DNA from 3 places in the Protofrankia sp. Cr1 genome. Region 2 is predicted to be linked to each of the others. Evidence: predicted binding sites of a transcription regulator. Region 2 holds the regulator's gene; each other region holds the start of a gene.
The links. Region 2 encodes LexA, which represses DNA repair genes until DNA is damaged. Its sites were predicted from a motif close to CGAACNNNNGTTCG; they were not measured.
Positions count from the first base shown of each region.

Region 1: a site for LexA is predicted at 1,412-1,425, ahead of U9980_RS13040 (HNH endonuclease signature motif containing protein). Genes of this name have one in related genera too.
Region 3: a site for LexA is predicted at 973-986, ahead of U9980_RS01795 (SAV_6107 family HEPN domain-containing protein). Genes of this name have one in related genera too.

Region 1 is NZ_CAUVXO010000136.1:2,028-4,291, forward strand. It holds partial or broken gene U9980_RS13030 (pseudouridine-5'-phosphate glycosidase) at 1-405, opposite strand, end outside; gene U9980_RS13035 (polysaccharide deacetylase family protein) at 464-1,024, opposite strand; gene U9980_RS13040 (HNH endonuclease signature motif containing protein) at 1,447-2,264, shown strand, end outside.
Region 2 is NZ_CAUVXO010000016.1:28,444-30,707, reverse strand. It holds partial or broken gene miaA (tRNA (adenosine(37)-N6)-dimethylallyltransferase MiaA) at 1-462, opposite strand, end outside; gene lexA (transcriptional repressor LexA) at 465-1,238, opposite strand; gene U9980_RS03265 (LysM peptidoglycan-binding domain-containing protein) at 1,556-1,810, shown strand; gene nrdR (transcriptional regulator NrdR) at 1,920-2,264, shown strand, end outside.
Region 3 is NZ_CAUVXO010000007.1:30,239-32,502, forward strand. It holds gene U9980_RS01790 (hypothetical protein) at 1-423, opposite strand, end outside; gene U9980_RS01795 (SAV_6107 family HEPN domain-containing protein) at 432-953, opposite strand; gene U9980_RS01800 (hypothetical protein) at 1,387-1,863, shown strand.

The DNA of each region.
Region 1 (2,264 bases), on a different contig from region 2:
GCGCTGTCGGCCCAGCCGCGGTGCACCCCGCCGAGCCCGCCGGTCGCGAACACACGGATTCCGGCGCGGGCGGCCAGTAGACGTGGAAGCGACCGTGGTCGCGCCGGTGCGGCGTAGCGCGGCGGCGACCGGGAGATCGCGGACGGACAGTTTCGCCACGTCAGGCGCATCCGCGATCATCGAGAGCGCGCTCGCGTCCAGACCGATCGTGGGCGTCCCGGCAATGACGGCAATCGTCGCCGGAGTCACCCCACGGGCGCGCAGCAGGGCTTCCAGCTCAGCTGCGACCTCGCGATTGCGCGGACGGGGTAGCCCGTGGGCGATCAACGTCGACTCGAGCGCGACCACCGGGCGTCCCGCAGCCAGCGCCACCCGGACCTCGTCGGCAACCGCCAGCCCTCGCACCGGCCGACATTACTCGTACCGGCTCGTCGGCGTCATCGCTTGCTGTAGCCCGACGGGGTCAGGCGAACAGTTCGCGGACTGTCACCGGACGGAGCCCTTTTTGCTGCAGGCCGGCGACGATCCGTGGCAGGGCCGGAATTGTACCGGCATGCCCGAAGTGCAGGCTTATCACCGAGCCGGGTTGGACCGTTGCCAGTGTGCGCGTGACCACAGCGTCGGCACCGGGGTCGGTGTAGTCGAGGGGATCCACATCGTAGGACAGACAGTGTGCGTAACCGGCGCGGCCGGCCTCGGCGAGTACCGCCGGGGTGCTGTGGTGCATCGCCGACGGCCGGAAGTAGTCCCCCGGTCCGCCGGTCACCCGGTCCATGATCTCTTGCGAGTGCTCCACCTCCGTGCGCACCACGGAAACGCTCTGCCGGTCGAGATCGGCGAGGTGGGTGTACGTGTGGTTCCCGATTTCGTGCCCGCCATCTCTGACGCGACGGGCGTAGTCCGGATACCGCTCCAGCCAGTTGCACACGAACATGCAGGTAATCGGTACACGTGCCTGTGCCACGGCGGCGAGGAGCCCGTCGACCAGGGCGATGTCACCGTTGGTGTGGAATGTCAGGGCCACCTCCGGGCGTCCTGAACTCGCGCGCATCAGTTCGGTTGCGGGCCCGCCCGCCGCGGTCGGCGTCAACGCGGTTGCCGGCGGTTGCGCCGGTTGGGAGGCGGCTGCGGGTGCCGCCGGCGCGGGCGAGGGTGCGCCTGCCTCGGGTTGTGCTCCGGCTCGGCCGGCGTTGCTTGCGGTCGCCGAGCATCCCATGAGAGTCACGGCGGTCCCGGCCATCAGGATGCGGCGGGTCGGCCGACCGGGAATACACACCGGCACACTCTAGCGCCGCTACCCGCATCACAGCCTTGCGTCCACAGCCTTGCGTCACAGCGCTGGGTCGGATCACGAGCGCGGGTTCGGCATGTCGTCGACGGGTTGATCGTGGCCGAATCGTCAGCTACACTTCGAACATAAGTTCGACCTTCGGTGGGGGTGGCGGTATGACCGGCGGTATGACCGGCAGTGGGTTGGCTGACCTACCCGGGCTGCGGGGCATGGCGGCCGGGTTCGATCCGTCGGAATTGTCAGCACAGGACGTGGCGGAGTTTGTCATGGAGTTGCGTCGGTTCACCAACGCCTTGGAGGCATTGTGGGTGCGCTCGATCGATCGTCTGGACACGTCGCGGTGGTGGCAGCTCGAGGGTTTCCTGTCCGTGCAGGCGTGGCTGCGCTCCCGTTGCGGGGTGTCGCGGTCCGCAGGGTCGGCAGTGCTGCGCGCGAGCCGGGAGCTGGCGGTGTTACCAGAACTGACGGCCGCGTTCCGCGAGGGTGATGTGTCCTTCGCCCATGTTCGTGCGGTGACCTCGGCGGTGACGCCACAACGTCGGGAGGCGGCGATCAAATCCCATGGGATGTTCACATTTGCGGCTCGGGGGACGGACCCGGCGACGTTGGGGCGGGTCGTGCGTTACTGGGCCCAGGCCTCTGATCCCGACGGCGCGGACAGAGACCGTGACAGGGCACATCGGGCCCGTGGATTGATCGTTTCATCCTCGGTTGAGGGCAAGGTGTTCCTGGATGCACAGTTCGACGCCGAGGGTGGAGAGACCGTCACCGCGGCGTTGGACGCGGCGATGGGAGGCGCACCCACAGCGGGCGATGACCGGTCAAAGGCGCAGCGGCGGGCGGATGCCCTGATCGAAATCGCCAGGCATTACCTGGGCCAGGCAGATCTTTCCCAGGTGCATGGACATCGTCCCCAGCTGACCGCAGTGGTCGATGTCGCGACGCTGGTACCGCCGCCGGGGCAACCGCGCGT
Region 2 (2,264 bases):
CAGGTCGGCGTGTAACGCGGCAGCCCCACGTTCGGACAGCTCCCGTTCAAGGCGTGCTCGCACCGCCGGGTCGGTGCCGGGAAACCTGAGGTCGTCGATGACAGCCCTGATATAGAGCCCGGAGCCGCCGACGAGTACCGGGGTCCGACCGGCAAGCAGAAGATTGTCGATGACTGTTCGTGCCCTTGCCTGGTACGACGCCACGTCGGCGGTGTGGGTGACGTCCCAGACGTCAAGCAGATGGTGCGGGATGCCCTTGCGATCCCGTGGCGGCACTTTGGCTGTGCCGATGTCCATGCCGCGGTAGAGCTGCATGGAGTCGGCATTGACGATCTCACCGCCGAGGGTGGCGGCGAGATCGATCGCGAGCTCGCTCTTGCCGGCCGCGGTCGGACCGACGACCGCCACCACTCGCCCGGCCTGCTTGCGGTCGGCCCTGTCCCGGTCGGCACAACCATCCATGTTCAGACCCGGCGTAGGACCGCGACGATCCGACCGAGGATCGACGCTTCGTCGCCCGGAATTTCGGCATAGGCCGGGTTCTGCGGCTGGAGCCATGCGTGGCCGTCACGGTGACGCAACGTCTTGACCGTTGCCTCGCCGTCGATCATCGCGGCGACTATCTCGCCGTTGTCCGCGACCGGCTGCTGGCGGACGACCACCCAGTCCCCGTCGCAGATCGCGGCATTGACCATGGAGTCTCCGACAACTCTCAGCATGAACAGCGTGCCCTCGCCGACGATCTCACGGGGAAGCGGGAAGATGTCCTCCACCGCCTGCTCGGCAAGGATCGGCCCACCCGCCGCGATACGACCGAGGACGGGCACGTAGGCCGCTTCACGGCGGGCTTCCGGCGCGGCGGTGGACTCCCCGGTGTCGGCCGTCAGGGCCAGTGGCGGCCCGAGGTGAAGGCTGTCGCGTGCCGTCGGCCGTACCGGCGCGTCCGCTGAGAGCACTTCCATGGCCCGCGGACGGTGGGGGTCACGGCGCAGGAAGCCCTTCTCCTCCAGCATCTTGAGCTGATGCGCGACGCTGCTCGTGCTGGTGAGCCCGACCGCTTCGCCGATCTCGCGGACACTGGGCGGATATCCGCGGCGTTCGACGGCATTGCGGATCACCTCCAACACCTTGCGTTGGCGGGGGGTCAGGCCCGACGCGTCCGCCGGCCCATCCGGCAGGTCGCGCACGGTACCGCGCGGTGGCCGGCCACGTCGGGTGCGGTTGGGGTCGGTGGTCATACCTGCCGTTCTCCTTCGTTTTGCGGTCGTGACAGACTCCGCTCCCGGTAGACCTGGTGTTTTCGCCAGGAACCGGAGCCGGTGGCCACGACCGACATCTCATCGGTACGACCGTAACCGCAGCGACCGGATTTTTCAAACGTCTGTTCGAGCGTGTCGTGGCGATTCTGTCGGAGTCATGAGGTACAAACTCGATCAGACGTTCGATCGAACGGCTGTTCGTAGTTCGTGATCTCAAGGGGTGAAGGGGTGTGTTGAAGGGGTGCGTGGTGGAGCGGCCGGCGCTGCCTCCACTGAGATTGACCCGGCGAGGCCGGATGGTCCTGGTTGCGCTCGTCGCGATTGCCTTCTGTCTGATCTTGTCCCTCGCGCGGGTCACATCGTTGGCCGCACCGCGCGGCGGTGCGGGTTCCAGTCGTGTTCACGTGGTCCGGTCCGGAGAGACCTTATGGGGCATAGCGCGTGCGCTGGCTCCTGAGGGTGACACTCGGGTGATCGTGGCGCGGCTGGCCGGTATGAATCAGCTTGCCACCACCGATCTTGTTCCCGGGCAGGCGCTTCGCCTGCCGTGACCGTCGGACGCGCCGACGGTTTGCCAGTTCATGGTGGTGAGCCCTATGGTTAACCACAACATGTGGTAGTTGCGGAGTTGTAAGTCGTCAAGATCTTGGGGGATCGTCCGTGCGATGCCCGTTCTGTCGACACCCGGACAGCAGGGTTGTCGACAGCCGCGAGGCTGAGGAAGGTGCCGCGATCCGCCGTAGGCGATCATGTTCGTCCTGCGGCCGTCGGTTCACGACGATCGAGGAGGCATCGCTGAGGGTGATTAAGCGCAGCGGTGTGACCGAGCCGTTCAGCCGCGCGAAGGTGGTCGCGGGTGTGCGCCGGGCATGTCAGGGCCGACCGGTTGAGGCCGATGCGCTGGCCCAGCTCGCTCAGCTGGTCGAGGACAGGTTGCGTGCGTCGGGAGCGGCCGAGATTCCCTCGGACGAGATCGGCCGGGCGATTCTCGGCCCACTGCAAGTT
Region 3 (2,264 bases), on a different contig from region 2:
TGCCGTCAGCCGCCGCGCATCCGCACCGCGTACATGCTCGGGTGGACGGACCACCACCACATCCAGCGCGTCGAGGAAGGCTGCCGTCACCGCCTGCCACCGCTGGCCCGGCTCCGGCACAAGAACAAAACGGTCCAGCACGATCCCGGCATCGGCCGCCGCCACCACACCGAGCGAGGCAAAGCCCACCATCGCGCACCACACCCCGGCCTGTGAGGGCACGCCGAGCACTGCCAGAAGAAAAGATGTTGATCCACTCACCGCGACTGTCGACCCACGTCGAAGCCCAGCCGCTGGCAGCATCGACGCGAGTGCGGGCGCTACCGGCAGCAGCCGGTGGCCGGTAGCCCCGACCCGACGCGTATGTGGGGCGTCGGCATTCACGATCTTCTGGAGATCGGCCAGGGTAGCCGTCTTGGTCAAAGCGGCCTTCAGCCTCGGGACAGTCTGGCTGACCCGACAAGCATGGCCGGCAGCGCCGGCTGTGACGGCAGGCCCAACGTTGTTTCCACCACCGTGAGAAAGGTTTCAACCTGGCGGACCAGGTCATCGGCATCGCGGGTATCGACCACCGGCAGACCCGCCTGCGCCGCCGCCCGCCTGGCGGCACCGGATGCGAAGAACTGCGCCCACTCCGTCAGTTCAGGTGCCACCATCGCAAGCAGCCGCCAGGCACTCGCCGGCCGACCACGATGACCGGGACGGGCCTGAGCCCGATCGGCGAGGACAGCCGCGGCAGCACGCAGCGCCGCCAGATGGGCCAGGGCGTACCGCTCCCCGGGAAGCTGGGCCAGGCTTGCCTCGTCAAGGCCGTGACGCGCGGCCAAGAGCAGCTCGTCGCGGGAACGGCGGGGCAGCCCCGCGGCCGGGAGCGCCGTTCGAACGTCAGGACGCTCCCGCGTCAGAGCAGACACGGAAAATGTAGCGCGTTGGTCAACAGTCCGCCGGCTCATGACCGCCCCTTCCATGTGTCGAACGCATGTTCGATCACTGGAAGAAGTAAACCTCACCCGAGCCAGATCCGTCAACATCGTCGGCCGCAGCGGACCACCCAGGGCGCAGGGCGACGCCCCCCACCCGAAGCGGCTACGAACGCGCTCCCGATCGCAGTCCTTCGGGCCGATGAAGGGGTCGTTCCGTACGCGGCACGACAGGCCGACCGCTGTCAGAGCGCGGACCGGGCGGTGCTTCGCATACCCGGACCTCAGCAATCCGGGCCTCCGGCGGCGCGGAAGAACCACGATCGCGCCGCCTTTGGCCCCACGGCGCCCCAGCAACCTGGGCCTCCGGCGGCGCGGAAGAACCACGATCGCGCCGCCTTTGGCCCCACGGCGCCCCAGCAACCTGGGCCTCCGGCGGCGCGGAAGAACCACGATCGCGCCGCCTTTGGCCCTTCAGGAGCAGAAACCAACCCAGGGTCAGCAGAACCAACGGATCGTGGATACCCCCGCGCCGACGACGATCATCGTCCACGAGCACCAGCGCCGTGCAGTCGCGCGCGAACCGGATGAGACCGCCGCCGTATCTGCTCAGAAAGCCGCATTCAAAGACGGACCCACGGGGAACGACCCAACGCACCGCGCGGGTACCAGGAAGTTCGACCATGCCGCCGCCACCGCGCCGCGCCGGCCGAAAGGCAGCCAGCGGAATACACGTCACGGGATCGAACACCCGTATCCCCGGGCCATCAAGATCGGCTTCCAGCGCCAGTGGCCGACCGGCAACCATCAACTCAACCCGGCGGCGGTCATCCCAGTCCGCGAGAATCGCGGCAACGCGGCTGTCATCCGCGACGAGCATGACCCAGCCCAGCCTACCGTCGACGACATCCAGGGCCACCTCATGCAGAAGTCCCGGCTGTAGCATCCCCTTCGTCGATGTGTCCATGATGATCGGCACACCTTCCTGTTGTTCCTTCGGCCCCGCACGAACAGGCCTGTATGGAACAAGCGAAGCAGGCAGCCATCAACCAGTCGTACACACACGCTCACAGCGAAAATTGACGCTCCGTTGATGGTAACGTGGAATCGGCGGCAGGACCCACACGAGCCGAAAGCGAAAGAACCCGCGATACTTTGCACGGTAGCAGTCGTCCACCCGACTCGACCCAGGGACGCGAAGTGGTTGCCACAGTGGCGCACACGACGCACGCTGTACCAGTAGGCCAAAGGCAGCACGATCGTCGCCCTCGCCAAAGTCGCCGGCGACATGGCCGTGTCGCCGGCAGCCCGAAGAAGCGCGGACCCGCAAGCGGGTATCGCCAG